DNA from 4 places in the Dryocola mayonis genome. Region 1 is predicted to be linked to each of the others. Evidence: predicted binding sites of a transcription regulator. Region 1 holds the regulator's gene; each other region holds the start of a gene.
What was found. Region 1 encodes Fur, which represses iron uptake genes when iron is present. Its sites were predicted from a motif close to ATAATAATGAGAACNACTATCAA; they were not measured.
Positions count from the first base shown of each region.

Region 2: feoA (ferrous iron transporter A) is a predicted target of Fur. The motif match lies at 4,931-4,953, and genes of this name have one in related genera.
Region 3: exbB (tol-pal system-associated acyl-CoA thioesterase) is a predicted target of Fur. The motif match lies at 1,892-1,914, and genes of this name have one in related genera.
Region 4: efeU (iron uptake transporter permease EfeU) is a predicted target of Fur. The motif match lies at 4,352-4,374, and genes of this name have one in related genera.

Region 1 covers NZ_CP150452.1:1,268,108-1,275,685, forward strand. The annotation lists gene nagE (N-acetylglucosamine-specific PTS transporter subunit IIBC) at 12-2,033, shown strand; gene glnS (glutamine--tRNA ligase) at 2,221-3,888, shown strand; gene chiP (chitoporin ChiP) at 4,349-5,746, shown strand; gene fur (ferric iron uptake transcriptional regulator) at 5,866-6,318, opposite strand; gene fldA (flavodoxin FldA) at 6,614-7,144, opposite strand; gene ybfE (LexA regulated protein) at 7,325-7,578, opposite strand, start outside.
Region 2 covers NZ_CP150452.1:324,213-331,790, reverse strand. The annotation lists partial or broken gene envZ (two-component system sensor histidine kinase EnvZ) at 1-663, opposite strand, end outside; gene ompR (osmolarity response regulator transcription factor OmpR) at 660-1,379, opposite strand; gene greB (transcription elongation factor GreB) at 1,616-2,089, shown strand; gene WLO32_RS01450 (Tex family protein) at 2,219-4,549, shown strand; gene feoA (ferrous iron transporter A) at 5,075-5,299, shown strand; partial or broken gene feoB (Fe(2+) transporter permease subunit FeoB) at 5,355-7,578, shown strand, end outside.
Region 3 covers NZ_CP150452.1:3,560,304-3,567,881, reverse strand. The annotation lists gene yghB (DedA family general envelope maintenance protein YghB) at 1-370, opposite strand, end outside; gene metC (cystathionine beta-lyase) at 533-1,720, opposite strand; gene exbB (tol-pal system-associated acyl-CoA thioesterase) at 1,977-2,711, shown strand; gene exbD (TonB system transport protein ExbD) at 2,718-3,143, shown strand; gene WLO32_RS17260 (SDR family oxidoreductase) at 3,194-4,090, opposite strand; gene WLO32_RS17255 (hypothetical protein) at 4,357-5,322, shown strand; gene WLO32_RS17250 (methyl-accepting chemotaxis protein) at 5,234-5,809, shown strand; partial or broken gene fucR (L-fucose operon activator) at 5,890-6,607, shown strand; gene WLO32_RS17240 (cytoplasmic protein) at 6,630-7,013, opposite strand; gene WLO32_RS17235 (hypothetical protein) at 7,019-7,420, opposite strand; gene WLO32_RS17230 (ESA_00282 family adhesion-associated protein) at 7,515-7,578, shown strand, end outside.
Region 4 covers NZ_CP150452.1:1,615,550-1,623,127, forward strand. The annotation lists partial or broken gene putA (trifunctional transcriptional regulator/proline dehydrogenase/L-glutamate gamma-semialdehyde dehydrogenase) at 1-2,326, opposite strand, end outside; gene putP (sodium/proline symporter PutP) at 2,763-4,271, shown strand; gene efeU (iron uptake transporter permease EfeU) at 4,431-5,264, shown strand; gene efeO (iron uptake system protein EfeO) at 5,327-6,451, shown strand; gene efeB (iron uptake transporter deferrochelatase/peroxidase subunit) at 6,456-7,578, shown strand, end outside.

The DNA.
Region 1 (7,578 bases):
GGGGGAATAAAGTGAGTATTCTAGGTTATTTACAACGAGTTGGCCGCGCACTTATGGTGCCCGTGGCTACACTTCCTGCAGCAGCAATTCTGATGGGGGTAGGTTACTGGATTGACCCGGTTGGCTGGGGTGGAGACAACGCGCTTGCGGCGTTCTTCATTAAATCTGGTTCTGCCATTATTGATAATATGTCCGTACTGTTCGCCATCGGCGTGGCTTACGGCATGTCCAAAGACAAAGACGGCGCCGCAGCGCTGACCGGCTTTGTTGGCTTCCTGGTACTGACCACCCTGTGTTCTCCGGCAGCGGTTGCCATGATCCAGAAAATTCCGGCGGACCAGGTTCCGGCGGCGTTCGGTAAAATCAGCAACCAGTTCGTGGGTATTCTGGTGGGGATCATCTCTGCGGAACTGTACAATCGCTACAGCAGCGTTGAGCTGCCGAAGGCGCTGTCCTTCTTCAGCGGCCGTCGTCTGGTGCCGATCCTCACCTCCTTTGTGATGATCGTTGTCGCTTTCATCATGATGTACGTCTGGCCGATGATCTTCGACGGCCTGGTGAACTTTGGTGAGCACATTCAGAAGCTGGGCTCCGTTGGCGCCGGCGTTTACGCGTTCTTCAACCGTCTGCTGATCCCGGTTGGTCTGCACCACGCGTTGAACTCCGTATTCTGGTTTGACGTTGCCGGCATTAACGATATTCCTAACTTCCTGGGCGGCGCGCAGTCCATCGAAGCAGGTAAAGCCGTTGTTGGCATCACCGGTCGTTACCAGGCTGGCTTCTTCCCAATCATGATGTTCGGCCTGCCGGGTGCAGCGCTGGCTATCTACCACTGCGCTCGTCCGGAAAACAAAGCGAAAGTGGCAGGTATCATGTTGGCGGCTGCCTTCGCCGCGTTCTTTACCGGCATCACCGAACCGCTGGAATTCTCCTTCATGTTCGTTGCGCCGGTTCTGTACGTTATCCACGCCGTTCTGACCGGTATTTCCGTATTCATCGCAGCAAGCATGCACTGGATTGCCGGTTTCGGCTTCAGCGCAGGCCTGGTGGATATGGTGCTTTCTTCCCGTAACCCGCTGGCGACCCACTGGTGGATGCTGATTCCGCAAGGTCTCGTGTTCTTCGTGATTTACTACGTGGTGTTCCGTTTCACCATCACCAAATTCAACCTGTTAACCCCGGGCCGCGAGCTGGCGGTGGCAGGTGATGAGGCTGATGGCCAGGATGTGAACGTTAGCGGTACGGCAAATCAGGACGTTTCCGCTCTGGCTCGTCAGTACATCGCAGCGGTTGGCGGCTCAGCTAACCTGACCGGTATCGACGCCTGCATCACTCGTCTGCGCCTGAACGTGAAAGACTCTTCTTTAGTGAACGAAGCGCTGGCAAAACGTCTTGGCGCAACCGGCGTGATTCGCCTGAACAAAACCAGCGTGCAGATTATCGTGGGCTTCGTGGCAGAGAAAATTGCTAACGCCATGAAAACCACCGGCGACGTTCCTGCGGCGCAAGCGCCTACGGCCCCCGTTGCCGTCACTACTACGCCTAAACCGCAGGCGGTGCCAAATGCGGTCACCATCGCGGCGCTGGTTTCGCCGGTAACCGGTGAAGTAGTGGCACTGGAGCAGGTGCCTGATGAAGCCTTCGCCAGCAAAGCGGTAGGTGACGGCGTAGCGGTGAAGCCAACGGATAAAACCGTTGTATCGCCGGCGGCCGGCACCATCGTGAAAATCTTTAACACCAACCATGCGTTCTGCCTGGAAACGGAAAAGGGCGCGGAAATCGTTGTCCATATGGGTATCGATACCGTAGCGCTTAACGGACAGGGCTTTACCCGTCTGGTGGAAGAGGGCGCTGAAGTGGTCGCCGGCCAGCCGGTTCTGGAAATGGATCTTGATTTCCTGAACGCTAACGCGCGCTCCATGATAAGCCCGGTAGTTTGCAGCAACATCGATGACTTCAGCGGCCTGATTCTGCAGGCGCAGGGGTCAGTGGTTGCGGGTCAGACGCCGCTGTATGAAATTAAAGGCAAATAATTGCTCCTGAGTAGCATTGTGCCTTAAGCGGCTGGGGACCTTCCCCAGCCGCTTTTTTATTCTCCCGAATTAATCCCTTCTTCTCTTTAAGCCTGGCCGCCGTAATTTGTGCAACTAAAGGTTGTTTCCCGCGCCTGCTTATTAGATCATGCACCGTTAACGAAAGTTTTGTCTTGAGGAATCCGCGATGAGTGAGGCTGAAGCCCGCCCAACTAACTTTATTCGCCAGATTATTGATGAAGATCTGGCCAACGGTAAGCATGACCGTATCTGCACTCGTTTCCCGCCGGAGCCAAATGGCTATCTGCACATCGGCCATGCAAAATCTATCTGCCTGAACTTTGGTATCGCACAGGATTACCAGGGGCTGTGCAATCTGCGTTTCGATGACACCAACCCGGTAAAAGAAGATATCGAATACGTTGATTCTATTAAGCACGACGTAGAATGGCTGGGCTTCCACTGGTCCGGTGACGTGCGCTACTCCTCTGATTATTTCGACCAGCTGTTTAACTATGCCGTTGAGCTGATTAACAAAGGCCTGGCGTATGTCGATGAGCTGACGCCTGAGCAGATCCGCGAATATCGCGGCTCTTTGACGGCGCCGGGCAAAAACAGCCCCTACCGCGATCGCAGCGTCGAGGAAAACCTCGCCCTGTTTGAGAAAATGCGCAACGGCGAATTCGCCGAAGGCACCGCCTGCCTGCGCGCGAAAATTGATATGGCCTCGCCTTTCATCGTGATGCGCGATCCGGTGATCTACCGCATTAAGTTCGCCGAGCACCATCAGACGGGCAGCAAGTGGTGCATTTACCCGATGTATGACTTCACCCACTGCATTTCCGATGCGCTGGAAGGTATCACCCATTCGCTGTGTACGCTGGAGTTCCAGGACAACCGTCGTCTGTACGACTGGGTGTTAGACAACATCACCATTGCGGCTCATCCGCGCCAGTACGAGTTCTCTCGCCTGAACCTTGAATACGCCATCATGTCCAAGCGTAAGCTGAACCTGCTGGTGACCGAGAAGATTGTCGAAGGCTGGGACGACCCGCGCATGCCGACCATCTCCGGCCTGCGTCGTCGTGGTTATACCGCCGCTTCCATCCGTGAGTTCTGCAAACGCATCGGCGTCACCAAGCAGGACAACACCGTCGAGATGGCGGCGCTGGAATCGTGCATTCGTGACGATCTGAACGAGAACGCTCCGCGCGCGATGGCGGTATTGGATCCGGTAAAAGTCATCATTGAAAACTACCCGCAGGGCGCGGAAGAAATGGTCACCATGCCAAATCATCCGAACAAGCCTGAAATGGGCAGCCGCCAGGTGCCTTTCAGCGGTGAGATCTACATCGACCGCGCAGACTTCCGCGAAGAAGCTAACAAGCAGTACAAGCGTCTGGTGCTGGGCAAAGAAGTACGCCTGCGCAACGCGTATGTGATCAAAGCTGAACGCGTAGAGAAAGATGAACAAGGCAATATCACCACCCTGTATTGCACCTACGACGCCGAAACCCTGAGCAAAGACCCGGCGGACGGCCGTAAAGTGAAAGGCGTTATTCACTGGGTAAGCGCATCCCACGCGCTGCCGGTGGAGATTCGTCTCTACGATCGCCTGTTTAGCGTAGCAAACCCGGGCAGCGCGGAAGATTTCCTTGCGACCATCAATCCGCAGTCGCTGGTTATCAAACAAGGTTTCGTTGAGCCAGGCCTGCAAAACGCCCAGGCGGGTAAAGCGTATCAGTTTGAGCGCGAAGGGTATTTCTGCCTCGACAGCCGTTATGCAACCGCTACCAAACTGGTCTTTAACCGCACCGTTGGCCTGCGTGACACCTGGGCAAAAATAGGCGATTAATCGCTTGAGCCCCTGTATTCAACGCCGCTTTATGCGGCGTTTTTTTTCGCTTAACGATCAGCGATTTAAATAGTTATTAACATTCGCGGTGCGAATTAATTGGCATCGACGCCTTATTTAATAATTGTCTGCCCTTGACCTTAATCTGGAAAAATTATCATTAGCGTTTATGGGAGCGCTTTCATTTTTGCGAATATAGTAATTAAATTTAATTTTGCGCTATAAAACGCTGATAAAGCAACTTGTTACAAATGCACATAGATTATGTGCTCTTCGTCATAATATGGAAATTAACTCTTACAAAGTCGTTGATAATTCGCGTCGCGAAAAATAGTCTGTTGCTTAGCAGTCATGCGGGGGAAATATTCTTAACCGCTTTTAGCCGTCAGGCATTTTTTATTTTTCGCCGTCAGGCGTTTTTACGCCGGGTGATTATTTATACGTCAAAGAGGATTTCAATATGCGTACGTTTAAGGGCAAACGTAGCGCGCTGGCGCTTGCAATTGCAGGCGTCACGGCGCTTTCAGGTATGGTTACCGTTCCGCAGGCGGCGGCCGCGGGATTTATCGATGATTCAACCCTCACCGGCGGTATTTATTACTGGCAGCGTGAGCGTGACCGTAAAGACGTTAATACCAGTAAATACGAAACCAACCTTTCCCATTCGACCTGGAACGCCAACCTGGATTTCCAGTCCGGCTATGTGGCCGATATGTTTGGTCTGGATATTGCGGCCTTTACCGCGATTGAAATGGCGGAAAATGGCGACAGCGGGCACCCGAACGAAATCGCATTCTCATCAAAAAATAAAGCCTATGACGAAGACTATTCCGGCGACAAGAGCGGAATCAGCCTTTATAAGGCGGCGGCGAAATTTAAATACGGGCCGGTTTGGGCGCGGGCGGGCTACATTCAGCCAACCGGCCAGACTTTGCTGGCTCCGCACTGGAGCTTTATGCCGGGCACCTATCAGGGCGCTGAAGCCGGCGCCAGTTTCGATTACGGCGATGCGGGCGCGCTGAGCTTCTCCTATATGTGGACGAACGAATATAAAGCGCCATGGCATCTGGAGATGGACAAGTTCTATCAGAACGACAGGCACACCAAAGTCGACTACCTGCATTCAATCGGCGCAAAGTATGACTTCAAAAACGATCTGGTGCTTGAGGCGGCCTTCGGTCAGGCAGAAGGGTACATTGACCAGTACTTTACCAAAGCAAGCTACAAATTTGATATCGCTGGCAGCCCGCTGACCACCAGCTACCAGTTCTACGGGACCAGGGACAAAGTCTCAGACGGCGGCATTAACGATATTTACGACGGCACAGCCTGGCTGCAGGCGCTAACCCTCGGTTACAAAATTGGTCAGGTCGACCTGCGTCTGGAAGGAACCATGGTGAAGGCCGAAGGGCAGCAGGGGTTCTTCCTGCAGCGTATGACCCCAACCTATGCCTCCTCAAACGGGCGTCTTGATGTATGGTGGGATAACCGCTCCGACTTTAACGCCAACGGCGAAAAAGCGCTGTTCGCGGGCGCGATGTATGACCTGAGCAACTGGGATCTGGCCGGCTGGGCGGTGGGCGCATCTTACGTTTACGCCTGGGATGCAAAACCCAGCTCCACGCCAACGACCGATGGCTACTACGACGCCGATCGCCGTCTGAAGGAATCCTCTTACAGCCTCGATGCGTCATATACCGTTCAGGATGGCCGAGCGAAAGGCACGCTGTTTAAGCTGCACTTTACCCAGTATGACAACCATTCCGATATCCCAAGCTGGGGCGGCGGCTACGGCAACATCTTCCAGGATGAGCGCGACGTGAAGTTCCTCGTTATCGCACCTTTCACTATCTTCTGATGGGCAGCCGGGCGCAAAAGCGCCCGGCTTGTTAAGTTTCTCTGGCCCATAAAAAAACCGGTGAGTTTCCTCACCGGTTTTTTGTCTCTGCTTTCCCGAAGGGAAAGCAAGAGTGCGGATTACTTCTCGCTGATTTCGTGGGCGTTTTCGTCGGTACGGCAGTCGCCTTCGGCGCAGTGGCCATACAGGTAAAGACTGTGGTTAGTCAGCCGAATCCCGTGGCGGGTCGCGATTTCACGCTGGCGGGCTTCGATTGAATCATCGCTGAATTCAATGACTTTGCCGCAGTCCAGGCAAATCAGGTGGTCGTGATGATGCTGCTGAGTCAGTTCAAAAACCGACTTGCCGCCTTCGAAATTATGGCGGGTAACGATACCCGCGTCGTCAAACTGGTTCAGCACGCGGTAAACCGTGGCCAGACCAATCTCTTCACCCATATCAATCAGACGTTTGTATAAGTCTTCCGCACTGACGTGATGGTTAACCGGTCCCTGCAACACTTCAAGGATTTTTAATCGCGGAAGCGTGACTTTCAGGCCGGCCTTCTTTAATGCGGTGTTGTTGTCAGTCATGCGGAAATTGTCCTGTTGCTTAACGTTATGCTCGGACTCGTTGAGCGTTAAGTGAATGCGTTTCATTATATACCCTTCTTTTGAGGGTATAGTACAGCCACGTCTAAATAGAAACTGTAAGTTAAAGCATAACAGCTAAAAAATCGTGGCTGAGTCACCCTTTGCTGGCGGTGCAGCAAACGCGACCTGTGGGGTATTGTACAGGGATAGACAAAAAAGTTACAAAAATGTAGCGATTATTTTCATTGGTAATGCCTATCAATACGGCGCAAACCTTGGCCTGCGCCGTTACGCATCAGGCGTTGAGGATATCGGCCAGGTTGAGCTCTTCCGCAACCTGCCTGGTCCATTTCTCCACGCGCTCGGCGGTCAGCTCCGGCTGACGGTCTTCATCAATGGCCAGGCCTACAAAGTGGTCGTCGTCAGCCAGACCCTTCGACGCTTCGAAGTGGTAGCCCGCCGTCGGCCAGTGGCCTACGATTGCCGCGCCGCGTGGTTCAATGATGTCGCGAATGGTGCCCAGCGCGTCGCAGAAATATTCCGCGTAATCTTCCTGATCGCCACAGCCGAACAGCGCAACCAGCTTGCCGTTGAAATCCACTTCTTCAAGAGTCGGGAAGAAGTCATCCCAGTCGCACTGCGCTTCGCCATAGTACCAGGTAGGGATGCCCAGCAGCAGAATGTCGAACCCTTCGAGATCTTCCTTGCTGCTTTTTGCAATGTCACGCACTTCAGCAACATCTTTACCGAGCTGTTTTTGAATCATTTTTGCGATATTTTCGGTATTACCGGTATCGCTGCCGAAAAAAATGCCTACGATTGCCATGAGTTAAATAACCTCTTGAAACTTAATGGTATGGTGGCGGAGAATTGCCCACAGATGGGGCAATGATAGCAGAACAGGTCAGGGTGCGGAAACAGCTATCACAGCGCTGTGCACAGTCTGCAACATGATGGCGCTTTAAGCGCCGTTTTTTATTTGATGACGGGGCGAAATAGCGAACGGCTAGCTCAGATGCTGCTTTAGCTGGGCTAATAACATCTCTTCAATCAGCTCGCTGCGGCTGATGTTTCTGGCTTCAGCAAGTTGGTTAAGGGCATCCACCGCTTCGTTGTTGAGTTTCAGCTCAACGCGCTTCAGGCCGCGTACTTTATCGCGTTTGAGCTGGTTACGTTTGTTGATGCGCAGCTGCTCATCTCGCGTTAGCGGATTGGTTTTTGGCCGCCCCGGGCGACGCTCGTCCGCGAACAGATCTATTG
Region 2 (7,578 bases), 940 kb from region 1:
TTAAAGGCTCGCGTAACGGAACGCACCTCTGATGCGCCGTATTCGCGCAGCGGCGGCGGAATAATACCCTTGCCCACCTGCAAAGCAGCATGCTCCAGATCCACCAGCGGCCGGTTCTGTATGCGGATAAACAGCCATGCTCCCCCTATCGCCAGCAGCATAATCGCCAGCGTATAGCGGAACAGCGGAGAGAAATCGCCCTGATGGATCTCCGTCAGCGGCACGCGCACCCAGATATTCGGCGACAGCCAGGTTTTCAGCCACACAACGGGCGAGCTTTTGTTGACCTCAACGCGCACTTCCGTCGGGCCCACCCAGCTGCTGCGCCATCTGATGGCTTAAAAACTCATAGTGCTGCGCCCAGCGCAGGCCCGCGTCTTCCGCCGCCTCGTTGGAATAGAGGGAAATCCCCAGCTCGCGGTAGATCTCACGACGAAAGGCCGGCGGCACCACCAGCTGCGTGCCGTCCTCCAGCTGCAGCTTATCGGTCATCAGCATACGCACTTCGTAGGCGAGGACTTTATTAAACTGCTGCAGGCTCGGCAAAATCGCGAAGTTGAGCACCACGAGATAGGTCGTCACCAGGCTGACGAACAGCAGGGTGACGATCAGCAGCAGCGTACGGGCAAACGAGCTTCTGGGCGAGAAGCGGACTCGCCTCATGCCTTAGAGCCGTCCGGCACGAATACGTAGCCCAGGCCCCATACGGTCTGGATATAACGCGGGTGCGCCGGATCTTCTTCCACCATGCGTCGCAGGCGGGAAATTTGCACGTCAATCGAGCGTTCCATGGCGCTGTATTCGCGGCCGCGGGCCAGATTCATAAGTTTATCGCGGGAGAGGGGCTCGCGCGGATGGCTGACCAGCGCTTTAAGCACCGCGAACTCGCCGCTGGTCAGCGGCATAGGCTCATCTTCACGGAACATCTCGCGGGTGCCGAGGTTCAGCTTAAACTTGCCGAAGGCGATGACGGCCTCTTCCTGGGAAGGCGCGCCCGGCAGTTCGTTCGCCTGGCGGCGCAACACCGCGCGAATACGGGCCAGCAGCTCACGCGGGTTAAAGGGTTTTGGAATATAGTCGTCGGCGCCGATTTCCAGGCCGACGATACGGTCGACCTCTTCGCCTTTCGCGGTGACCATAATGATCGGCATCGGGTTGCTCTGACTGCGTAAACGACGGCAGATAGAGAGGCCGTCTTCGCCCGGCAGCATGAGATCCAGCACCATCAGGTGGAAGGATTCACGGGTTAACAGGCGATCCATCTGTTCTGCGTTGGCCACGCTGCGGACCTGGAAGCCTTGCTCTGTGAGATAACGCTCTAACAGCGCCCGCAGACGCATGTCGTCATCCACAACCAGAATTTTATAGTTCTCTTGCATTCTTATAACTCCCAAAGGCTCGAACAGTTGAGTGCGTATTCTTAAAAAACTGCGTCAATACGACCAGTCAAATCTGGTATATATTCTAGTCGAAATTGTTACAAAGCATATTAAACAGACGGTTATAGAGATTTTTTTGCCAAAACGATGAGCGGCTTCGCAAATCACCGCCATTGCCATCGCCCTGATTTATCGGTTTAAATCAACGCATTCTTATCCACCCTGAAGGCCTAACGATGAAAACGCCATTGATTACCCGCGAGGGCTACGAAAAGCTCAGGCAAGAGAAGGATTACCTGTGGCGCGAAGAGCGTCCGGAAGTCACCAAAAAGGTCACCTGGGCGGCAAGCCTCGGCGACCGCAGCGAAAATGCCGACTACCAGTACAACAAAAAACGGCTGCGCGAAATAGACCGCCGGGTACGTTATCTGACGAAATGCCTCGAAAACCTCAAGATCGTCGATTATTCACCCCAGCAGGAAGGCAAAGTGTTCTTTGGCGCCTGGGTGGAAATTGAAAATGATGAAGGCAGCCAGCTGCGCTTTCGTATCGTCGGCTACGATGAAATTTTTGGCCGCAAGGACTACATCTCTATCGACTCGCCTATGGCTCGCGCGCTGCTGAAAAAAGAAGAGGGAGATTTGGCCGTGGTGCAAACCCCCGCCGGAGAAGCCCACTGGTACGTCAATAAAATCGAGTATGTGAAGTAGTCCGCTGTCGGTAACGGATCCTTCCGAATCCTCTTGTTCAGGGCGCCGCGGCTGGTATTTTCGCCCTCCAGTCCGTATAACTGTCCTGTGAAATTTCCGCATTAAACGCACTACACAGATGATAAAGCCATGATGAATGATTCACTCTGCCGCATTATTGCCGGTGAGCTAAAGGCCAGGAACGAACAGGTTGAAGCAGCCGTTCGCCTGCTCGACGAAGGGAATACCGTGCCGTTTATTGCACGTTATCGTAAAGAGGTCACCGGCGGTCTGGATGACACCCAGCTGCGCCAGCTGGAGACACGTTTAAGCTATCTGCGCGAGCTGGAAGACCGCCGCCAGGCCATTTTGAAATCCATCGCCGAGCAGGGCAAGCTTAGCGACGAATTAGCCGGCGCCATTAACGGCACGCTGAGCAAAACCGAGCTGGAAGATTTGTACCTGCCGTATAAGCCAAAGCGCCGTACCCGCGGGCAGATCGCTATCGAAGCGGGCCTTGAGCCGCTGGCGGAAACCCTGTGGAACGAGCCGTCGCACGATCCTGAGCAGGAAGCCGCCCGCTACATTGACGCCGACAAAGGCGTTGCCGATACCAAAGCCGCGCTTGACGGCGCCCGCTACATCCTGATGGAGCGTTTCGCCGAAGACGCGGCGTTGCTGGCAAAAGTGCGTAACTACCTGTGGAAAAACGCGCATCTGGTCGCCGCCGTGGTCAGCGGCAAAGAAGAGGAAGGCGCGAAGTTCCGTGACTACTTCGATCATCGCGAGCCTGTCGCCAGCGTGCCTTCTCACCGCGCCCTCGCCATGTTCCGCGGCCGCAACGAAGGAATTTTACAGCTGGCGCTGAATGCCGATCCGCAGCACGACGAGCCGCCGCGTGAAAGCTACTGCGAGCAGATAATTATCGACCATCTCGGCCTGCGCCTGAACAACGCCCCGGCGGACGCCTGGCGTCGTGGCGTGGTGAGCTGGACCTGGCGCATCAAGGTGCTGATGCATCTGGAAACCGAGCTGATGGGCGCCGTGCGCGAACGCGCCGAAGAAGAAGCCATTAACGTCTTTGCCCGCAACCTGCACGATCTGTTAATGGCCGCGCCTGCCGGCCTGCGCGCCACCATGGGCCTCGATCCGGGGCTGCGCACCGGCGTAAAAGTGGCGGTGGTGGACGCCACCGGCAAGCTGGTCGCCACCGACACCATCTACCCGCACACCGGCCAGGCCGCGAAAGCCGCCGCTGTCGTCGCCGCGCTGTGCGAAAAGCATAACGTAGAGCTGGTGGCTATCGGCAACGGCACCGCCTCCCGAGAAACCGAACGCTTCTTCCTCGACGTGCAGCAGCAGTTCCCGAAAGTCACCGCGCAGAAAGTGATTGTCAGCGAAGCGGGCGCCTCCGTTTACTCCGCCTCCGAGCTTGCGGCGCTGGAGTTCCCGGATCTGGACGTCTCGATTCGCGGCGCGGTTTCCATCGCGCGTCGCCTGCAGGATCCGCTCGCCGAACTGGTGAAAATCGATCCGAAATCCATCGGGGTCGGCCAGTATCAGCACGACGTCAGCCAGTCGCAGCTGGCGAAGAAGCTGGACGCCGTGGTGGAAGACTGCGTTAACGCCGTGGGCGTGGATCTGAACACCGCCTCGGTGCCGCTGTTAACCCGCGTGGCGGGCCTGACGCGCATGATGGCGCAGAACATCGTTAACTGGCGCGATGAAAACGGTCGCTTCCAGGATCGCCTGCAGCTGCTGAAAGTAAGCCGCCTTGGGCCAAAAGCCTTTGAGCAGTGCGCGGGCTTCCTGCGCATTAACCACGGCAATAACCCGCTGGATGCATCAACCGTGCACCCGGAGGCCTATCCGGTTGTAGAACGTATTCTCGCCGCAACCGAACAGGCGCTGGCCGACCTGATGGGCAACGGTGAAGCGCTGCGCGGCCTGAAGGCGAGCGAGTTCACCGACGAGCGCTTCGGCGTGCCTACGGTGACCGACATCATCAAGGAGCTGGAGAAACCCGGCCGCGATCCGCGTCCGGAATTCAAAACCGCGAAGTTCGCCGACGGCGTCGAAACCATGAACGACCTGACGCCGGGCATGGTGCTGGAAGGCGCGGTCACCAACGTCACCAACTTCGGCGCGTTTGTGGATATCGGCGTGCATCAGGACGGGCTGGTGCACATCTCTTCGCTTTCCGATAAATTCATCGACGATCCGCATAAGGTGGTGAAGGCCGGCGATATCGTCAAAGTGAAGGTGATGGAAGTGGATCTTGCCCGTAAACGTATTGCGCTGACCATGCGTCTCGACGAGCAGCCGGGCGAAGCTTCCAGCCGCCGCGGCAGCGCGCCGCGTGAGCAAAACAACCCTCGTCGCCCGGCCCAGCAGCAGGCCAAACCGCGCGGACGGGATAACGCCGGCAGCGGCAACAGCGCGATGAGCGATGCGCTGGCCGCCGCGTTTGGTAAGAAATAATTATGATATAAAAGGGGCCGTTTGAATCGGCCCCTTTATTTATCGGCATTTACCCCAGGCCTTTTCATACGTTTTATTAATTCTGTTTCAGTATTAGCCGGACTCATCCTTTAATTAACGCCCCACGCGGCTCAGCGATATTATTTCAATAAACGCTCAAAGCTGAAACTTACCGGCATCATATATTTAACAGGTGAAATACAAAGGCAACATCCATTGATAAAATATAAATAGACCATGCTTTTTCTCACAGAATAAGCGGCTGCCATTAAAGGACTTAATTGAAAAAAAATCCTTTCAAATCCTGTTCTTAAATAAAAACATTTTTTGTTTCATTTAATCTTTGTGAACGCCCGCACATTTATAAAATAACTATTGAAGATAGAAACCATTCTCATTATCATTGTTTTGTTCGTTATTTCTCCTCTTATCAAAAGATAATAAGCCTCGCTGCGCAAAGGGACGTGCCGGTGAATACAGTAGCTCCGTCAGTAATAAATCAGAGTCTTGCTCTAAGAAGGTCCTATGAATTTTTTACCGAAAAGCGCGTGGAAAATTACCGGCTTTGCCCATGAAATAAGCCCGGCCTATCGTCAAAAATTATTGTCCCTCGGCATGCTGCCCGGTTCTTCTTTTAACGTTGTGCGCATGGCGCCCCTTGGCGACCCGGTTCATATCGAAACGCGCCGCGTCAATTTGGTTTTGCGTAAAAAAGATCTCGAATTATTAAACGTCGAAGCCCTTGTCTGACAAACGGGACGGGCGTTCGCGCTCCGGTTTTCACTCTCTTTAGTTCACGAAAAAAATGAAAAACTTAACTATCGGCTTAATCGGCAATCCTAACTCAGGAAAAACCACGCTGTTTAACCAGCTTACCGGTTCACGGCAGCGCGTCGGCAACTGGGGCCGGGGTCACCGTCGAACGAAAAGAAGGCCAGTTCTCAACCCAGGCCCACCAGGTGACGCTGGTCGATTTGCCGGGAACCTATTCCCTGACCACCATCTCTTCGCAAACCTCGCTGGATGAGCAAATCGCCTGCCACTACATCCTCAGCGGCGATGCCGACCTGCTGATCAACGTCGTGGATGCTTCAAACCTGGAACGCAATCTCTACCTGACGCTACAGCTGCTGGAACTCGGCGTTCCGTGCGTGGTTGCGCTCAACATGCTCGATATCGCCGAAAAGCAGGCTATCCGCATCGATATCGACGCCCTCGCCGCGCGCCTGGGCTGCCCGGTGATTCCGCTGGTTTCCACGCGCGGACGCGGCATTGAAGGACTGAAGCTGGCCATCGACCGCCGTCTGCCCAATACCCCGTCAGATCTGGTGCTCTACCCGCAGGCGCTATCAGAAGAAGCCGATAGCCTGGCCGCCGACATGTCTGCGCAGATGCCTGAACAACAGCGCCGCTGGCTGGCGCTGCAGATGCTGGAAGGCGATATCTACAGCCAGGCCTTCGCCGGAAGCGAGACGGATAAGCTGGAAAACGTGCGCAGCCGGCTGGCGGAGGCTGGCGAAGACCCGGCCCTGCTGATTGCCGATGCGCGCTACCAGTGCATCGCCGCCATCTGCGACGCCGTCAGCAACAGCCTGACGGCCGAACCGCACCGCCTGACCGCCATGCTGGATAAAATTATCCTTAACCGCTTCCTCGGCCTGCCGGTGTTTATGCTGGTGATGTACCTGATGTTCCTGCTGGCGATTAACATCGGCGGCGCGCTGCAGCCTATTTTCGACGGCGGCTCGGCGGCTATCTTTATCCACGGCATCCAATGGGTGGGCTACACGCTGCACTTCCCGGACTGGTTAACCATTTTCTTCGCCCAGGGGATCGGCGGCGGCATTAACACCGTGCTGCCGCTGGTGCCGCAAATCGGCATGATGTACCTGTTCCTCTCCTTCCTTGAGGATTCCGGCTACATGGCGCGCGCGGCTTTTGTGATGGACAGGCTTATGCAGTCTCTCGGCCTGCCGGGCAAATCTTTCGTGCCGCTGATCGTCGGCTTCGGCTGTAACGTACCGTCGGTGATGGGCGCGCGTACTCTCGACGCGCCGCGTGAACGCCTGATGACCATCATGATGGCGCCCTTCATGTCCTGCGGCGCGCGTCTGGCTATCTTCGCGGTGTTCGCCGCGGCGTTCTTCGGCCAGCAGGGCGCGCTGGTTGTCTTCTCGCTCTACATGCTTGGCATCGTAATGGCCATTCTGACCGGCCTGATGCTCAAGCACACCATCATGCGCGGCGAAGCCTCGCCTTTCGTGATGGAGCTGCCCGTATACCACGTGCCGCACCTGAAAAGCCTGCTGCTGCAAACCTGGCAGCGCCTGAAGGGCTTCGTGCTGCGCGCCGGTAAAGTCATCGTGGTGGTGAGTATTTTCATCGGCGCGCTGAACAGCTTTTCCTTTAGCGGTAAACCCGTCGATAACATTAACGACTCGGCGCTCGCTTCCGTCAGCCGCATTTTAACGCCGCTGCTTAAGCCTATCGGCGTGCATGAGGATAACTGGCAGGCGACCGTCGGCCTGTTTACCGGCGCGATGGCGAAAGAGGTGGTGGTCGGCACGCTAAACACCCTCTACACCGCTGAAGACATACACAACGAAGCCTTCGACGCCGAAAGCTTCAGCCTGCCTGAAGAGCTGGGGGCCGCCGCCGGCGAAACCTGGCAGAGCCTGAAAGACACCTTCAGCCTGAGCGTGCTCGCCAACCCTATCGAAGCCAGCAAGGGCGACGGTGAAATGGCGACGGGCACCATGGGCGTGATGAGCAGCAAATTCGGCAGCGCCGCGGCGGCCTACAGCTATCTGATTTTCGTGCTGCTTTATATTCCCTGCATCTCGGTAATGGGCGCAGTGGCCCGCGAATCGAGCCGGGGCTGGATGACGTTTTCCGTGCTGTGGGGGCTGAACATCGCTTACTCACTGTCAACGCTCTACTACCAGACCGTCACCTTTAAGGCGCATCCGCACTACAGCCTGGCGTGCATCCTCGCCGTGCTGCTGTTTAACGTGGTGCTGATTGGCTGT
Region 3 (7,578 bases), 2.0 Mb from region 1:
GCAGCCCGTGCCTGTCGAACATATGCGTGGCTCGCTGGTGATACTGGGCGGGCAGCTGGCTCAGCCAGCCTTTTACCGTTTTGGTGTTGCCCAGCCAGCGGCCCTGTAAATAGCTCAGCCAGCAGCCGAGGCTTGCGGCGGTAGTTAAAATCACCATTGTCGGAACGAAATCCATTACCCCTTTCGCCACCAGCGCGCCCGCCAGCAGCAGCAGGCTGTCGCCCGGCAGAAACGAGGCCGGCAGCAGCCCATTTTCTAAAAACAGCGTTGCAAACATGACGCAATAGACAACACCAATAACATGCGGGTTTGCCAGGGCGGCAAAGTCATGTTGCCAAAGCGCCTGGACGATATTTTGTATGACAGCCATGGAAAATCCTGTGGAACCGCTTAGGTGGTACGCCTGAAACAGGGCGAACCTTATTTTAGATACAGTGTAACGCTAAAAAGCCCACGGCACCTTGATCGCGGGCTCAACAAATCACAGCGGCAAACAAATTTCTGTCTCTTGAGGTGTCCATATCTGGCAACTTCAGGCTATGCGCTGGAAACCCGCAGCGAGATCGGCCTGCAGATCCTCGACGTTTTCCAGCCCGATATGGACGCGAACTAAGGTTCCTGAAAAGTCCACGCCGCCCGCCGGGCGAATCTCAGCCAGCTCCTCCGGCTGATTGGCAAGGATAAGCGATTCGTAGCCTCCCCAGGAATAGGCCATGCTGAAATAACGGAAAGGGTTGAGGTAATGCTGCAGCTGCTCATCGTTTAAGCGTTTTTTCAGGATGAAAGAGAACAGTCCGCTGCTGCCTGTAAAGTCACGTTTCCAGAATTCATGGCCTTTGCTGCCCGGAAGCGCCGGGTGGTTAACACGTTCAACTAGCGGGTGCCCGGCCAGCCATTCGGCAAGTTTTAAACTGCTTTCATGATGCTGACGTAAACGCACGCCCAGCGTGCGCAGCCCCCGGCTGGTCATATAAGCGGTGTCGGCGTCGAGCATCTGGCCCATCAGATAGGAGTTCTCGCGCAGCCGATCCCAGCAGCGGGCATTGGCAACGGCGGTGCCCACCATTGCGTCGGAATGGCCAATCAGATATTTGGTGCCCGCCTGAATGGAGATATCGACGCCAAACTCCAGGGCCTTAAATAATATGCCCGCCGCCCAGGTGTTATCTATCATGATGATAGCCTCGGGCGCGACGCTGCGAACCGCTTTCACGATCGCCGGCACGTCGTGAACCTCCATGGTTACGGAGCCTGGGGATTCAAGGAACACGACTTTGGTGTTGGGCTGCACCAGGTCCGCGATTGCCGCGCCGATGAGGGGATCGAACCAGGTAGTGGTCACCCCAAGCCTTGCGAGGACCTTGGTACAGAAGTCCTGGCTGGGCTCGTAGGCGGTGCCGGTCATCAGCACGTTATCGCCTTGTTCAACAAAGGCCAGAATGGCGTTTGCCACGGCGGCGGCGCCGCAAGGGTAGAGCGCGCAGCCCGCGCCGCCTTCCAGCTCGCACATCGCTTCCTGCAAAGAAAAATGGGTAAGGGTGCCGCGACGCCCATAGAACAACTCGCCCTTCGCCCGGTTCGCTGTAGCCTGCCTTTTGGCTTCCACGGTTTCAAAGACCAAAGATGAAGCGCGCTGAATAACGCTGTTGACCGATCCCTGGGTGAATTTTTTATCGCGACCGGCGTTTACCAGCGCCGTTTCAATGTGCTTCGCTGCCATTTCCTCTTACCCCGTTTAAACGTCTGGATGTCTAAACATAACTTATCACGGTTTACATAAGCTGCCTCATGCCGTTTCTTCAGGTTGACAAAAAAAGCTGAAAATTCGGCGGCCGCGCGGTTTTGCTGCGTAAACGCAAGGAATGCATAGACAATTTCAGGCACTCTGCAAATACTAATGAGAACTACTATCAATTCGATGTCGTTTTGATATTATTACGCCCAGTTTTTGTATTATTTCGCGGTGGAGAGTTAGAGTGACGAATAATTTGATGCAGACGGATCTCTCCGTCTGGGGCATGTATCAGCATGCCGACATCGTGGTAAAGATTGTGATGATCGGCCTGATTCTGGCCTCCGTCGTCACCTGGGCCATCTTCTTTAGCAAAAGCTTTGAGCTGCTCACCCAGAAGCGCCGCCTGAAGCGTGAACAGCAGCAGTTGAGCAACGCCCGCTCTTTGGACGAGGCCAGCGAAATGGCCGCCGCCTTCGGCGCGCGCAGCCTTAGCACCGTATTGATTAACGAAGCCCAAAACGAGCTGGAGCTGTCTGCCGGAAGCGAAGATAACGAAGGCATTAAAGAGCGTACCGGTTTCCGCTTGGAGCGTCGCGTAGCCGCCGTCGGCCGTCATATGGGCCGCGGCAACGGCTATCTGGCCACCATCGGCGCCATCTCGCCGTTTATCGGCCTGTTCGGGACGGTATGGGGCATCATGAACAGCTTTATCGGCATCGCCCAGACGCAAACCACCAACCTTGCGGTTGTCGCGCCCGGCATTGCCGAAGCCCTGCTGGCAACGGCAATAGGCCTGGTTGCGGCTATCCCGGCGGTTGTTATCTACAACATTTTCGCCCGCGTGATCGGCGGCTATAAAGCGTCGCTGGGCGACGTGGCGGCACAGGTGCTGCTGCTGCAAAGCCGCGATCTGGATTTAGAGGCCAGCTCCCAGTCTCGTCCGGTGCGTTCCACTCAGAAACTGCGTGTGAGCTGATAACCCATGGCGATGCATCTTAACGAAAATCTCGACGATAACGGTGAAATGCATGAAATCAACGTTACGCCGTTTATCGACGTAATGCTGGTCTTGCTGATCATCTTTATGGTGGCAGCGCCGCTGGCGACCGTGGACGTGAAGGTGAATCTTCCCGCGTCTTCCAGCCAGCCGCAGCCGCGTCCGGAAAAACCGGTTTATCTTTCCGTTAAGGCCGACAACACCATGTTCGTCGGCAATGACCCGGTGACGAAAGAAAGCATGATCAACGTGCTGACCGCCGCTACCGAAGGCAAGAAGGACACCACCATCTTCTTCCGCGCCGATAAAACGGTAGACTACGAAACGATGATGAACGTAATGGATACGCTGCATCAGGCTGGATATTTAAAAATTGGGCTGGTAGGACAGGAAGTGACTAAAGCTCAGTAATAATATGCAGTAATAAGAGATGGCGTGGTTAAAAACCACGCCATTTTTTTTTAGCCTAAATGTTCCCCGCCGCACACGCCGTGCACTTCCGCGGTAACGTAGCTTGATTCCTGACTTGCCAGATACACATACACCGGCGCAAGCTCCGCCGGCTGGCCCGCGCGTTTCATCGGCGTCTGCTGGCCGAACTGCGGAATTTTTTCCTGCGTCTGGCCGCCGGAAATCTGCAGCGCGGTCCAGATTGGCCCCGGCGCCACAACGTTTACACGAATACCTTTTTCCGCGACCTGCTTAGCCAGCCCGCGGCTGTAGTTCAGGATGGCGGCCTTGGTTGAGGCGTAGTCCAGCAAATGCGGGCTTGGCTGATAGGCCTGGATTGACGAGGTGGTGATAATGCTCGCGCCGGGTTTCAGATGCGGCAGGGCCTCCTGGGTTATCCAGAAGAGAGCAAAAACGTTTACCGCATAAGTTTTCTGGAACTGCTCGCTGGTCAAATCGGCAATCTCTTCCACCGCCGTTTGTTTACCGGCCACCAGCGCCAGGATATCCAGCCCGCCAAGCTCTTTAACGGCCTGCTGCACCAGGGAGCGGGCAAATTTTTCATCGCTCAAATCGCCCGGAATCAGCACCGCTTTACGGCCGGCCTCTTCGATTAAAACTTTCACCTGCTCGGCGTCTTCCTGCTCGGCGGGAAGATAGTTAATCACCACATCGGCACCTTCGCGCGCGTAAGCGATGGCGGCGGCGCGACCAATACCCGAATCGCCACCGGTCACCAGCGCTTTACGATCCTTGAGCCTTCCGCTTCCGACATAGGTGCTTTCGCCGCAGTCGGGAACCGGATCCATCTTCGCCTGAATCCCCGGAGCCGGTTGCTTCTGCTTAGGATACTCGCCGGTATGATACTGGGTGCGCGGATCCTGTATTTTAGACTGGTGATTTGCCATTAGTCGTTCTCCGTTTTGTTTACACATCCTTAAAGCCTGGTTGTTTTTGCTGAAATGTCTAACCCTTCCAGTTTATTCCTGGCGTCGGGCGCCTGCAGGCCCAGGCATACACTTAGCTGACTTAATTCAAATTAAACAAACAGGAAGCAGAGTTTATTTATAAGCCGGTAAAAACTTAACTCCGCGCCAATAAAGCATCTACGCTTTTTCCTGAGACGATAATAAAGTCGCGAAAACACCTCATAACAATAATTGTGGATGACGCAATGGCAACGATGACTCTTTTTCACACAGCGCAAAAGCAAACTGATATAGCCTCTTTCAAACGTATTTATCAGCATGCGGATCTTTTAATGTTCTGGCTGGTATGGGGATTATTTGCCGTGGCAGTGGGCGTGGGATGGCTTTACGAATCCCTGGCGCTGGCGCTGATTGTTGGCGGCATACTTTCTGTAACCTCCAGTTTTATCAGAGTTTTATTTCCGGGGGGGCTTATCACCCGGCTTTTTTACGCCTTTACGCTATTAGGTTTTGCCGCCCTGCTGATTCAATTAGGAGAAGGGGAAACGGAATTTCACTTTTCAGTATTCGTATTATTATCGGCTCTGCTGGCCTATCGCGATTATCGCCCGATATTAATGGGGGCGGCCACCGCGGCGGTACATCATATATTATTTAACTATCTGCAGGAGCAGGATCTGTTGGGCATCATTTGTTTTATGCATACCGGTTTTCATATGGTGGTGTTTCACGCCATCTTCGTTGTCGCCCAGAGCGCGATCCTTATTTATATGGCGGTTCATATGGCTAACGACGCTCGTTCGGCGAGCGAAGTGGCGCGGCTGGCCGCACAGATTAATCGTGAATCCGGCTGCCTGACGCTTGCGGGAAGCGAAAGGGCAAGCCATTCGCCTTTCGGGCAAACCTTCAGCACCACGCTTATGACGATGCGCGACACGCTCGGCAAGGTCAGCGCAGGCGTAGCGCACGTTCTTCGCGCATCGCAAAGCATTATCGAACGCAACGCCGCCCTTTCTAAACGCACGGACGAGCAGGCAACGGCGCTGGCCCGTCGCGGCGAGCGCTATGGAACAGCTCACCGGTGCCGCCTCGCTTACCAGCGAAAAATCTCAGGAAGCGAAGATGCTTGCCGCTCGTGCGAGCGACGTTGCCGCGCGGGGCGGAGAGAGTATCGACGAGGCGACGCATACCATGGAGCAAATCCGGGATGAGTCGCAGCGCATCAGCGATATCCTTGAGCTTATCGACGGCATCGCTTTTCAGACGAATATCCTCTCCCTTAACGCTTCCGTGGAGGCGGCTCGGGCGGGCGTGCACGGCAAAGGTTTTGCGGTCGTCGCCTCTGAGGTCCGCACGCTGGCGATGCGCTGTGAAAATGCGGCGAAGGATATTCGCCAGCTGATTGCGGTCTCCGTGGAGTGCACGCGCAACGGCTCGCTGCAGGTTGAACATGCCGGCAAGACGATGAAGCAGGTCATCGCCTCCATCAGCGCGCTGTCAAACCTGGTGGAGGAGCTGTCCGAAATGAGCGGCCAGCAAAGCGCCAATATCAGGCAGCTAAACGAGAGCGTCGCCCGCATCGATGATAGCGTGCATGAGAATGTGGAGCACGTGGCCCAGACGGTGCGGGCTGCACAGGAGCAGCAGCGGCAGGCTGACGAGCTGCAGCAGGCGATCTCGGTCTTCCGTCTGGCCTGATAGCTGGGTAAAACGTTTACTGCGCTGGCAAAATTCCCTTATGTTAAACGCGGCAACGTTGGCTGGCAGAGGGAAGATAAATGAAAACCGCACGGCATGAGGAGTTGGTTCAGCTCCTCGAACAGTACGAAAATCTGACCACCCAGCAGCTGGCGCGCCTGCTGGAGGTCAGCCTTGAAACGGTACGACGCGATCTGGACTGTCTGCAAAAGCAGGGGAAGATTATCCGTCAGCACGGCAGGGCCAGGCATATCAGCCGCGGCACCGGCGACAGCGGCGACCCGTTTATCGAACGTCAGAAAAGCCATTTGCACAGTAAGGCTACAATCGCCCGTCGCGCGCTGGAATGGGTGAGCGAAGGCATGGTGATTGCCCTGGACGCCAGCTCAACCTGCTGGTATCTGGCCCGCCTGCTGCCGGATATTCCCCTTACCGTCTTTACCAATAGCGAGCGTATTTGCCAGCTTCTGGCGAAGCGCGAACAGATTCAGCTCATCAGCACCGGCGGCATGCTGCAGCGCAAATACGCCTGTTACGTTAATGCTCCGCTGGCCCGCGCTGCTCAAAAATATCGAGATTGATTTGTTCGCCTTTTCCTGCGAAGGGGTAGATGTCAACGGCACGCTATGGGATACGCGAAGCTGGAATGCGGAATATAAAACGACGCTGCTGCGTCGCGCCGCCCAGTCTTTGCTGCTGATAGACAAAAGCAAACTGGAACGGGCAGGCGAGGTCAGAATCGGCGGCGTGGATGAGGTGACGGAAATTATCAGCGATTGGGTCTTGCAGGGCGGATGAATGGCTCATCCGCTCTTGCTGGCTATAAATTCGGCGTCCTGTAAGTGCCTTCAATCAGCCCGCGCGTGATGGATAAAGTCTGCGCTTCGCGAGTTTTAATCTGCTGATAATGGGCCTCCAGCCGCGATATTATTACCTGCTTTAACTGCGGTTGGCTGTTGATAATTTCACTTAATACCGCGCCGTAAACCTCTTCTTTAAATCTCAGCGGAAAGATCTCACGGCGGTTTTTCCACTTAAGATCGACCAGCGCGGAGGTGATATCGGTAACGTCCTGGGTATACTGGGCGATATTTTCATTTTTCAACATTATCAGCGCATTGATATTTTGATTTAAGGTAAATTCAAAGTCATCTGCGCTGGCGGCGTTCTTTTCTAATAACGGGGATTGGTTTGTTTGTGACATAGCCATTACTCCTCAAAAGCATAAAATAACGGCCAGTTTTTTTGTTGGGTAAGCTGGTTTAGCCAAATCTGTTCTTCTTTTAGCCGTATTTCTGACGTTTTGTCTTCCACCAGCATCTGTAAATCCGCGGGGTTGAGCTTCTCTTGTTCGCACAGCTCGTTGATTACCGCGACCAGGGTTTCAATTTTTGTCGCGCAAAGCAGGCGCTCTTTAATATGCCTGTCCGTTTCTTCCAGTAGCGTGTTTTTGGCAACTCCGGCATAATAGTTGCCGCTAAGAATGGTTTTTTCCAGCGTTGAAAACGCCTGCTGAACAGGGGCGTTCATTTCGCTATTTCTTGCGCTATCGCCGTCGTCTTCCACGGTAAAATTCTGAAAGCGCCACGGCATGAAACTGTTGGGCAACATTGAGCTATGTCCTTTGATATCAATAGGCTGCTGGCGGGCGGTAGGTCAATATTATGATGCCTCAATTTCAAAATAAAAAAAACAGGAGTTTCGGATGCACAGCGTTTTTTATTTCATTGCCACCCTGGCGATGCTCGCAGGCGTCGTGGCGTTGTTAA
Region 4 (7,578 bases), 350 kb from region 1:
GATGCACACGACCGGGCCGAGGGGGCGGTGCGTTTCGTTATCGAAATCGTCCCGCACCTGGCCTGCGTAGTAATGCAGGAAATCAACGGCTTCGCGCACTTCGGCGATGGCATTGCTGAAGGTTTTACCCGCTTCACGAACCAGAATGCCAATCAGCTGCTGCATCTGGCCTTCCATAATCACCGCGGCGCGCTCCAGGATCAGGGCGCGTTCCTGCGGCGGCGTCGCAAACCAGATCGGCGCGTTATTTACCGCGCTTTCCAGCGCGCGGGAGACTTCATCGCTGGTGGCCTCGCGCGTGAAACCTACCACGTCGCCCGGCTCGGCCGGGTTCCTGACTTCCGTCATCTCGCCCGGGCTAACGGCTTCTTCAAGGATCGGTAGCGCCTGCCATTTCTGCGCTGCGCTGTTGAGCAGGGCGGAGGAAAGGGAGGCAAGACGGTGTTCGTTCGCCAGATCCAGCCCGCTGGAGTTGCTGCGGCCTTCGCCGTACAGATCTTTCGGCAGCGCGATTTTTGGGTGCGGCAGGCCAAGCCGGCCTTCTTTGCCCGCAAGGCTTTCCGTCGCGCTCACCGGATCGGCGACCAGCTCGTCCAGCGGCAGGGTGTTGTCGGCGATGCGGTTAACAAAGGAGGTGTTCGCCCCGTTTTCCAGCAGGCGGCGCACCAGATAGGCCAGCAGCGTTTCGTGCGTGCCCACCGGCGCATAAATACGGCAGGGGCGGTTTAGCTTGCCGTCGGCGATTTTACCCACCACCTGATCGTAGAGCGGCTCGCCCATGCCGTGCAGGCACTGAAATTCGTACTGGCCCGGATAGTAGTTTTGCCCGGCGAGGTTATAAATTGCCGCCAGCGTATGGGCGTTGTGCGTCGCGAACTGCGGATAAATCAGATTCGGCACCGTCAGCAGCTTTTTCGCGCAGGCCAGATAGGAGATATCGGTGTAAACCTTGCGCGTGTAAACCGGGTAACCCTCCAGGCCTTCCATCTGGGCGCGTTTAATTTCGCTGTCCCAGTAGGCGCCCTTCACCAGACGGATCATCAGGCGGCGGTGGCTGCGGGTGGCGAGATCAATCAAATAATCGATAACGAACGGGCAGCGCTTCTGGTAGGCCTGGATAACGAAGCCGATGCCGTTCCAGCCCGCCAGCTCCGGCTCGAAGCAAAGCTTCTCCAGCAGGTCGAGGGAGATTTCAAGACGATCGGCCTCTTCGGCGTCGATGTTGATCCCCACGTCGTACTGGCGAGCCAGCAGCGTCAGGGATTTCAGGCGTGGATAGAGCTCTTCCATAACGCGGTCGTACTGCGCGCGGCTGTAGCGCGGGTGCAAAGCGGAAAGCTTGATGGAGATGCCCGGACCTTCGTAAATGCCGCGCCCGTTGGAGGCTTTGCCGATGGCGTGAATGGCCTGCTGGTAGGAAACCATATAGGCCTGGGCATCGGCGGCGGTGAGCGCGGCTTCACCGAGCATGTCGTAGGAGTAGCGGAAGCCTTTTTCTTCCAGCTTGCGCGCGTTAGCCAGCGCTTCGGCGATGGTTTCGCCGGTAACGAACTGCTCGCCCATCAGGCGCATCGCCATATCCACGCCTTTGCGGATCAGCGGCTCGCCGCTCTTGCTGATAATGCGGTTCAGGGAGTGGGAAAGGCTGGTTTCGTTGTGCGTGGAAACCAGGCGCCCGGTAAACAGCAAACCCCAGGTGGCGGCGTTGACAAACAGCGACGGGCTGCGGCCGATGTGGGAGTGCCAGTTGCCGTTGCTGATTTTATCGCGGATTAGGGCATCGCGGGTCGCTTTGTCCGGAATACGCAGCAGGGGCCTCCGCCAGGCACATCAGCGCCACGCCTTCCTGCGAGGAAAGCGAGAATTCCTGCAGCAAACCTTGTACCATGCCCGCCCGGCCGGAAGCGCTCTTCTGATTGCGCAGTTTTTCGGCCAGCCGGTAGGCCAGTTTGTGCGTCTGCTCGGCAAGCGGCTGCGGCAGACGCGCCTGCTCAAGGATCATCGGCACGGCGTCGGTTTCCGGACGGCGCCAGGCAGCGGTAATCGCGGCGCGGCTAACGGACTGCGGCAGGATTTGTTCGGCGAAATCGAGGAAAGGCTGATGCGTCTCTTCGGGGACCGGCGGCGACTCTTCGCTTTCATTGGCGGCGCCCGCGAGCAAAGCGGGCAGTTCTGGCAGTTCGTCGTTATTTTCCAGGCGTTCAAGATAGTTAAAAATCGCCTGCTTAATTAGCCAGTGTGGCGTGCGGTCAATACGTGAAGCGGCGTGCTTAATACGCTCGCGAGTCGCTTCGTCAAGCTTAACGCCCATGGTAGTGGTGCCCATGCCAAAGACTCCCTTGTGCAAGATTTAAAAGAGGTGACAGCAAAAGTTACCCGGCAATATCCACCATGTTGCAACTTTGTGCAACCTTGTTAAATGTGAGCCAGATAACAGGCCGGGAAAAGAGTGAAATTGTTAAATTTAAAATAAGAAAGCGATCTGGCTAATTATTTGCAGACGAGGGGAATTTACCGACATAGTTAACACTTTCATGAGGTGCAACCGCAAAAAGCGTGAGCGAGTGCAACCTCCGTGAAAAAGGTATTTTTTGTGGGGTGAATTTCTTGTGAATGCCGTGTTAAATCGTTTGTGAATAATACCGGCTTCCTGCAGGATACGGTCGCGAACTGACACGACAACAAGCCGCACTTCGTTCCGGTGAGGCAACAACGGTTTATTTCTTATAAAAAAAACCGGTAAACAAATCTGGAGAACTTGCATGACCATGAGTACACCAATGCTGGTGACTTTCCTTGTTTATATCTTTGGCATGATATTGATAGGGTTTATCGCCTGGCGCTCAACCAAAAACTTCGATGATTATATTCTCGGCGGCCGCAGTCTGGGCAGCCTGGTGACCGCGTTATCCGCCGGCGCTTCTGATATGAGCGGCTGGTTATTAATGGGGTTGCCCGGCGCGATATTTCTCTCCGGTATTTCTGAAAGCTGGATCGCAATTGGTTTAACCGTTGGCGCTTATATTAACTGGAAGCTGGTGGCGGGCCGTTTGCGCGTTCATACCGAAGTAAACAATAACGCGTTGACGCTGCCGGATTATTTCACCGGCCGCTTTGAAGATAAAAGCCGCCTGCTGCGTATTATCTCGGCGGTCGTTATTTTGCTGTTCTTCACGATTTATTGCGCATCCGGCATTGTGGCGGGGGCGCGCCTGTTTGAAAGCACCTTCGGCATGAGCTATGAAACCGCGCTGTGGGCGGGTGCCGCCGCTACCATCATTTATACCTTCGTCGGCGGGTTCCTTGCGGTGAGCTGGACCGATACCGTGCAGGCCAGCCTGATGATTTTCGCCCTGATCCTCACCCCGGTGATGGTGATTCTGGCCGTCGGCGGTCTGGATGACTCGCTTGTGGTCATCAAGCAGAAAAGCATCGAAAACGTCGATATGCTCAAGGGCCTTAACTTTGTCGCCATCATTTCGCTGATGGGCTGGGGCCTTGGCTATTTCGGCCAGCCGCATATTCTGGCGCGCTTTATGGCGGCGGATTCCCACCACACCATCGTAAACGCCCGCCGCATCAGCATGACGTGGATGATCCTTTGCCTGGCAGGCGCGTGCGCCGTGGGCTTCTTCGGCATTGCTTACTTCTCTAACAACCCCGCACAGGCCGACGCCGTTAACCAGAACGGCGAACGCGTATTTATTGAACTGGCGCAGCTGCTGTTTAACCCGTGGATTGCCGGCGTGCTGCTTTCGGCGATTCTGGCGGCGGTAATGTCAACGCTGAGCTGCCAGCTGCTGGTCTGCTCCAGCGCGATTACCGAAGATTTGTACAAGGCCTTCTTCCGCAAAGGCGCGGGTCAGAAAGAGCTGGTATGGGTAGGACGCGCGATGGTGCTGGTGGTGGCGCTGGTCGCCATCGCCCTCGCGGCCAATCCGGAAAACCGCGTGCTGGGCCTGGTGAGCTACGCATGGGCGGGCTTCGGCGCGGCGTTCGGCCCGGTCGTTCTGTTCTCCGTCATGTGGTCGCGCATGACCCGTAACGGCGCGCTTGCCGGTATGGTTACAGGTGCGGTGACGGTTATCGTCTGGAAACAGTTCGCGTGGCTGGGCCTGTATGAAATCATCCCCGGATTCATCTTCGCCAGCATCGGCATCGTAGTGGTGAGCCTGTTGGGTAAAGCGCCTTCCACCACCATGCAAAAACGCTTTGCCGAGGCGGATGATGTTTATCATTCCGCGCCGCCAACAAGGCTGCAGGCAGAATAAATTGCCTTTCAGGGCCGGGCTTCCCGGCCTTTTTTACATCCCGAGATAATTAACTTCACAATCCTCTTGTTTTTCCTTTTACGGTAATGATAATCACTATCGTTCTGGTTTACTCTTCTTTACGTCATTTGACCTGATTTCACAATCGAGGTGTCAGGAATGTTTGTTCCGTTTCTCATCATGTTACGCGAAGGTCTGGAGGCGGCGCTGATCGTCAGCCTGATCGCCAGCTACTTAAAGCGCACCCAACGCGGTCGATGGATTGGCGTAATGTGGATTGGCGTAGTGGCGGCCGCCGCTTTATGCCTGGCGCTGGGGATTTTCATCAACGAAACCACCGGCGAGTTCCCGCAAAAAGAGCAGGAGCTGTTCGAAGGCATAGTGGCGGTTATCGCCGTGACGATCCTTACCTGGATGGTGTTCTGGATGCGCAAAGTCTCGCGCAACGTGAAGGTCCAGCTCGAGCAGGCGGTGGATAACGCCCTGCAGGGCTCGGGCAGCCACGGCTGGGCGCTGATCCTGATGGTCTTTTTCGCGGTGGCGCGTGAAGGTCTTGAGTCGGTGTTCTTCCTGCTGGCGGCCTTCCAGCAGGACGTGGGCATGATGCCGCCGCTCGGCGCGATGCTTGGGCTGGCCACGGCTATCGTGCTTGGCTTCCTGATTTACTGGGGCGGCATCCGCCTGAACCTGGGCGCGTTCTTTAAATGGACGAGCCTGTTTATTTTGCTGGTGGCCGCGGGGCTGGCCGCGGGGGCGATTCGCGCCTTCCACGAAGCGGGCCTGTGGAACCATTTCCAGAATATTGCCTTTGATCTCAGCGACGTGCTTTCCACGCATTCGCTGACCGGCACGCTGCTGGAAGGGATCTTCGGCTATCAGGAAGCGCCAACCGTCAGCGAAGTGGCGATGTACTTTATCTACCTGATTCCGGCTCTGGTGCTGTTCGCCATGCCGCCGCGCCTGCACAACCAGGCGACCAATAGCGTTCGTTAACCCGTTTGTGGCGGGAACCCGTCACTTAGTTACAACATACTTATATTTAAAAGGGATTGGCCATGACCGCACAGTTTCGTCTTAAGGCGCTGAATATTGCGCTGTTTACTCTTATCTCTTCCGCTTTTGCCGCTCACGCGGCAGAGGTTCCGCAGGTGAAGGTCACCGTTACCGATAAGCAGTGCGAGCCGATGAACATCACGGTAAACGCCGGTAAGACCCAGTTCGTTATTCTCAACAACAGCCAGAAAGCGCTGGAGTGGGAGATCTTAAAAGGGGTGATGGTGGTCGAAGAGCGTGAAAATATCGCGCCGGGCTTCTCGCAAAAAATGACGGCCAACCTGCAGCCGGGCGAGTACGACATGACCTGCGGCCTGCTCAGCAATCCGAAAGGCAAGCTGGTGGTGAAAGCCTCCGGCGAGCAGGCGGCGCCGAAGAACGACCTGCTGGCGCTCGCCGGGCCGATTACCGAATACAAAGCGTACGTGACCGCGGAAGTGGCCGAGCTGGTAAAAGGCACCAAAGCCTTTACCGATACGGTCAAAGCCGGGGATATCGAAAAAGCAAAATCCCTGTATGCGCCGACGCGCCAGCACTACGAGCGCATCGAACCTATTGCTGAGCTGTTCTCGGACCTGGACGGCAGCATCGACGCCCGCGAAGACGATTATGAGCAAAAAGCAAACGATCCGAAATTCACCGGCTTCCACCGCCTCGAGAAAGCGCTGTTTGGCGACAACTCCACAAAAGGCATGGAAAAATACGCTGAGCAGCTAAACGCCGACGTGCTGGATCTGCAAACCCGCATCTCCGAGCTGGCCTTCCCGCCGAGCAAAGTTGTCGGCGGCGCGGCAGGGCTGATTGAAGAAGTGGCGGCCAGCAAAATCAGCGGCGAAGAAGATCGCTACAGCCACACCGACCTGTGGGACTTCCAGGCGAACGTGGACGGCGCGCAGAAAATCGTCAACCTGCTGCGGCCTTTACTGAGCAAAGAGAACGCGCCGCTGCTGGCGAAAGTTGACGCCAACTTCAAAAAAGTGGACGCCATTCTTGCGAAATACCGCACCAAAGACGGCTATGAAACCTATGACAAGCTGACCGATGCCGACCGCAACGCGTTAAAAGGGCCGGTGACGGCGCTGGCGGAAGATTTGTCCCAGCTGCGTGGCGTGCTGGGCCTGGACTAAGTATATGCAAGATAAAAGTACCAAAGGCGCGCATCAACCGGCGCGCCGTCAGTTACTGAAAAAGCTGGGCGCCCTCGGGGGCGCCTTCGCCGTTACCGGCGGCTGCCCCGTGGCGCATGCGGCAAACACGCAAACGTCTCCGGGCACGCTGCCGCCCGATGCGCGAATGGAAAAGCAGCCCTTCTACGGCCTGCACCAGGCGGGCATTCTTACGCCGCAGCAGGCGTCCATGATGCTGGTAGCCTTTGACGTACTGGCGGCGGATAAAGCCGACCTTGAACGCCTGTTTCGGCTGCTGACTGCGCGCTTCGATTTCCTCACTACCGGCGGCGCGGCGCCGGAAACGCCGAATCCGCGTATGCCGCCGATGGATTCCGGCATCCTCGGCGCGGAGATTTTTCCGGATAACCTGACCATCACTTTGTCGGCGGGCGCCACGCTGTTCGACGAGCGCTTTGGCCTGCGGGCGCAGCAGCCGAAAAAGCTGCAGAAGATGGAGCGTTTTCCTAACGACTCCCTTGATGCCAGCCTGTGCCACGGCGACCTGCTGCTGCAGATTTGCGCCAATACCGCCGATACGGTTATTCACGCGCTGCGCGACATCATCAAGCACACCCCGGATCTGTTAAGCGTGCGCTGGAAGCGCGAGGGTTTTATTTCCAACCACGCGGCGCGCAGCCGCGGCAAGGAAACGCCGATCAACCTGTTAGGCTTTAAAGACGGCACCGCCAATCCGGACAGCAGCAACGCCGGGCTGATGGATGACGTCGTCTGGGTGACAAAAGAGCAGGGCGAACCCGCCTGGTGCAGCGGCGGCAGCTATCAGGCCATTCGTCTCATCCAGTTCCACGTGGAGTCCTGGGATCGTACGCCGCTTAAAGAGCAGCAGACGATTTTTGGCCGGGAAAAACACAGCGGCGCGCCGCTGGGTATGCACAACGAGCACGATGAACCTGATTACGCCGGCGATCCGGACGGCAACGTGATTGCCCTGGACGCCCATATCCGCCTCGCGAACCCGCGCACGAAGGAAACGCAGGCGAACCTGATGATGCGCCGTGGCTACAGCTACTCCCTCGGCGTGTCCAAATCCGGCCAGCTGGATATGGGGCTGTTGTTTATCTGCT